Regions from separate parts of the Streptomyces sp. NPDC047042 genome, predicted to be linked through region 1. Evidence: riboswitches for the same ligand, from Rfam matches in the RefSeq annotation. Region 1 holds a riboswitch; the other holds the start of a gene.
The links. A riboswitch is a leader RNA that binds a small molecule or an ion and turns the genes downstream of it on or off. The one in region 1 is predicted to bind glycine.
Positions count from the first base shown of each region.

Region 1 (2,195 bases):
GCCCGTCCGCGTCCACGGAGACACCCACGAGCCGCCCGGGCAGGCTGCGCGCGAACTGCTCCCGTACGGCCATGTATCCGGCGTGCGGCCCGCCGAAGCCCATCGGTACGCCGAACCGCTGGGTCGTCCCCACCGCGATGTCCGCGCCGAGCTCACCGGGCGAGGTGAGCAGCGTCAGCGCCAGCAGATCGGCGGCGACGGTGACCACGGCACCGAGCCCGTGCGCCTGGTCGATCACGGGCCTCAGGTCCCGTACGGCCCCGGAGGCGCCCGGGTACTGAAGGAGCACACCGTTGATCTCACGCCCGGCGATGTCGTCCGGAATGCCCGCGCTCAGGTCGGCGACGACGACCTCGACGCCGGTCGGCTCGGCCCGCGTCTCGATGACGGCGATGGTCTGCGGCAGGGCGTCCGCGTCGACGAGGAAGAGGCCCTTCTTGTTCTTGCCCATGCGCCGGGAGAGCGCCATCGCCTCTGCGGCCGCGGTGCCCTCGTCGAGCAGCGAGGCGCCCGAGGTGGGCAGCCCGGTGAGGTCGGCGACCATCGTCTGGAAGTTCAGCAGCGCCTCGAGGCGTCCCTGCGAGATCTCCGGCTGGTACGGCGTGTACGCGGTGTACCAGGCGGGGTTCTCCATCACGTTCCGCAGGATGACCGGCGGGGTGAAGGTCCCGTAGTACCCGAGCCCGATCATGGACCCCAGCACCTGGTTCCGGTCGGCCAGCGACCGCAGCTCGGCCAGCACCTCGGCCTCGGTACGGGCGGCCGGCAGGTCGAGCGCGTCGGCGTTCCTGATCACGTCCGGCACCGCGGCGGCGGTCAGCTCGTCGAGCGAGCCGTAGCCGACCTGCGCGAGCATCTTGGCCCGGTCCTCGTGATCGGGCCCGATATGACGCCGTTCGAAGGGCGTTCCCTGTTCGAGTTCGGCGAGCGGAGTGCGATGGGCGGTCATTACGGAGGCCTCCTGGTCGTCGCGACCTTCGAGGGGCACCCCGGCACGGGTGCCCGAACGGCCTCCCCCTCTGTCATCTCAACCTGAGAGCTTCACCGGACCGCCAACGCGCTGACGTCCCGGTTTTCACCGTCGGTGAGAGCGGAAGCCGTCGACACCCGCTCTTCTTTCCAGAGTGACCTCGTCCGTGCGGTACAGGGGCCTGAGAGATTCCGGGGAGGATTTGCTCCTTCGGCGCCTCCGAGGTTCCGGAGGACTCTCCCGCACAGGGTCAGCAGCCATTGGCCAGCCTATCAGCGGGTCCACGCACAGACCTTCGAGTGGCCGCCTTCCCGAATGTGCTCTTTTGTAGTGCTTACGGATGTTGCGATCCTACGGAGGCGCCGTGCAGACCGACATCGATCCGCGCAACCTGATCGGCCGCAAGGCCTTCGACCGCAACGGCACCAAGATCGGCACGATCGACGAGATCTACCTCGACGACGCCACGGGAGTGCCGGAGTGGGCGGCCATACGGACCGGGCTGTTCAGCAGGGACGCCTTCGTACCCCTGGAGCCCAGCGAACTGGTCGACGGCACCCTGCGCATCCCCTTCGAGCGTGCCCTGATCAAGGACGCGCCCGATTTCGGCGTCGGCCGCCACCTCTCCCCGGAGCAGGAACTCCAGCTCTACCACCACTACGGCCTCGACGTGGCTCCTCCGCCCCCCTTCCCGGACCACGACTTCGGCAGGCTGGCGGGCACGGACGACACCTGACCGGACGACTCCTCAGCCGGACCGCCGGTTCTTCGCGCCGCAGGGGCGACCAGCGGCAGCGGATCCGCCGGCTCCAGCGCGGGATCGTCGGTCCGGAACGTCCGCACCCGCCCGGGCTGCTCCGAGTCCGGCGTCTCGAACCGGACGGTCACCCGCCCCAGCCCGCTCCCCTGCACCCACCCGTGCCCGAAGTCGGCATGCCGTACGTCGTGCCCGGTGGTCCAGCGCCGCTCGGCGGGCGTTTCCGGCTCCTCGACCGGCTCGTGCTCCGCCTCCCCGTCCGGCTCGAGCGCGGCCAGCTCCCCGGCCGCCTGGGCGAACAGATCCTCCTGCGTGTAGTCGGCGAGGCCGCTCACCCCGACCCCGAGCAGCCGGACGCCCCCGGTGGTGTCCACCGCCTCCAGGAGCCGGGCAGCCGCCTCCCGCACCACCGCGGGGTCGTCGGTGGGCCCCCGGAGCGTCTCGGACCGGGTCAGCGTGGAGAAGTCG
Region 1 covers NZ_JBEYVP010000011.1:258,536-260,730, forward strand. Annotated here, with positions in the region: gene gcvP (aminomethyl-transferring glycine dehydrogenase) at 1-949, opposite strand, end outside; glycine riboswitch at 1,130-1,223, opposite strand; gene ABZ855_RS15615 (PRC-barrel domain-containing protein) at 1,335-1,706, shown strand; gene ABZ855_RS15620 (DNA polymerase IV) at 1,628-2,195, opposite strand, start outside.

Region 2 (2,195 bases), on a different contig from region 1:
TCGTGCTCCTTGCTGTAGCGCAGCTGCTGGGGGTTGCTCATGGCCTGAATTCTCCTGTACGCGGGGGACTGGTCATGCATGGGGTACTACAGGGAGGGCCCGTGAACCGGCAGGACACGGGAACCCGGAACGACGGGCAGGATCACTTCCCGCGCTTGTAGAACGGCAGAGCCACGACCTCGTACGGCTCGTGGCTGCCCCGGATGTCCACGCCCACGCCCGCCGTACCGGGCTCCGCGTACGCGGCGTCGACGTACGCCATGGCGATCGGCCTGCCGAGGGTGGGGGAGGGGGCGCCCGAGGTGACCTCGCCGATCACCTGGCCGCCGGCGACGACCGCGTACCCGGCGCGCGGGACACGGCGGCCCTCGGCGACCAGGCCGACGAGGACCCGCGGCGGCTCGTACGAGGCGCGCTCGGCGGCCTCGCGCAGCGCCGCGCGGCCCACGAAGTCACCCGCCTTGTCGAACTTGACGACCCGGCCGAGCCCGGCGTCGAAGGGCGTGCGGGAGAGGCTCAGCTCATGCCCGTACAGCGGCATGCCCGCCTCCAGGCGGAGGGTGTCCCGGCAGGACAGTCCGCAGGGGATCAGTCCGACGCCCTCGCCGGCCTTGGTCAGGGCCTGCCACAGGTCCACGGCGTGCTCCGGCTTCACGAACAGCTCGAAGCCGTCCTCTCCGGTGTAGCCAGTGCGTGCGATGAGGGCGGGAACCCCGGCGACCGTCCCGGGCAGACCCGCGTAGTACTTCAGACCGTCGAGGTCGGCGTCGGTGAGGGACTTCAGGATCCCCGGCGACTCGGGGCCCTGTACGGCGATCAGCGCGTACGCGTCGCGGTCGTCGCGGACCTCGACGTCGAACTCCTCGGCGATGTTGCTCAGCTCGTTCAGGACGTTCTGGGCGTTGGAGGCATTGGACACGACCATGTACTCGGCATCGGCCAGCCGGTACACGATGAGGTCGTCCAGGATGCCGCCGTTCTCGACACAGATCATGGTGTAGCGGGCGCGGCCCACGCCCACCGCCGCGAGGTCGCCGACGAGGGCGAAGTTCAGGAACTGGGCGGCCTCCGGCCCCGACACGGTGATCTCACCCATGTGGGAGAGGTCGAAGAGCCCGGCCTTCGTGCGTACGGCCAGATGTTCGTCGCGCTCGGAGCCGTACCGCAGGGGCATGTCCCAGCCGGCGAAGTCGGTCATGGTGGCGCCGAGCGAACGATGCAGGGCATCGAGCGCGGTCAGACGCAGAGGGGTGCTGCTCATCGGTAGTGCTCCCAGGGCATGACGGCGAGGTCGTTCCTCCCCATCTGTCATCGGAACCTGAGAGGTTCGTCATGACCACCGGTGAAACGGCGGGTCACTGACTTGCACCTTGGGTGGAGCCACTGGTCACGACGACCGGCGGCCCGCTTTTCAGATGTGCCTCGCCCGCGCGGTAACGGGGCCTGAGAGATTCAAGGGAGGGACTTGCTCCTTCGGCGCCCGGGTACCCATGGGGTCCCGGAACTCTCCCGCGCGGATTCAAGCGGCCGGTATGCAGTTGGCGGCCACATCATCGCACGCATTCCTTCGGCACGGCAGGGGGACCCTTCACAGGAGGGGCACAGCCCGCCACGAGCGTGTGTATCGCACGCATATCGCCCTGTAGCAGGCCTGTTGCAGTAAGCGGACCCAAACGAGAGACACCGCGTATTACCTTCTCTTTACACTCGACGGGGACGGTACTCCCGACCCCATGGGAGGACGATCACGGTGAACAGGACCACGGCGTACGCGACGACCTCGGCCCTCGGGCTGACCGACGCGCTGCCCAAGCAGCCGGCCGCCCCCGTCCGGGAGGCGTGCGCCCCGCGCCCGGAACCCGTGATCCGCGACCTGCGGGAACGCTCGGGCCGCAGCCCGCACGGCCTCACCTTCGGCGCCCGCGACCTCGTCGTGGTCACCGGTCTGCCCGGCAGCGGCAAGTCCACGCTGATGCGCCGGGCGGTGACCGCCACCGGCATCGACTCCCAGAACACCCGCGACGAGTGGGACGCCCGTACGCCCTCCTTCCTTCCCTACGCCGTCTACCGCCCCCTCGTCCGCCTCGCCCACTACGCCGGACTGCGCCGGGCCCTGCGCTCCGGTGCCGGAGTCGTCGTCCACGACTGCGGTACGCAGGCCTGGGTGCGCGGCTGGCTGGCCCGCGAGGCCCGCC
Region 2 covers NZ_JBEYVP010000047.1:13,825-16,019, reverse strand. Annotated here, with positions in the region: gene gcvH (glycine cleavage system protein GcvH) at 1-41, opposite strand, end outside; gene gcvT (glycine cleavage system aminomethyltransferase GcvT) at 143-1,261, opposite strand; glycine riboswitch at 1,422-1,522, opposite strand; gene ABZ855_RS39915 (AAA family ATPase) at 1,745-2,195, shown strand, end outside.
Region 2: it holds a riboswitch for glycine, as region 1 does, so the genes downstream of both, gcvT (glycine cleavage system aminomethyltransferase GcvT) here and gcvP (aminomethyl-transferring glycine dehydrogenase) in region 1, are expected to answer to the same signal.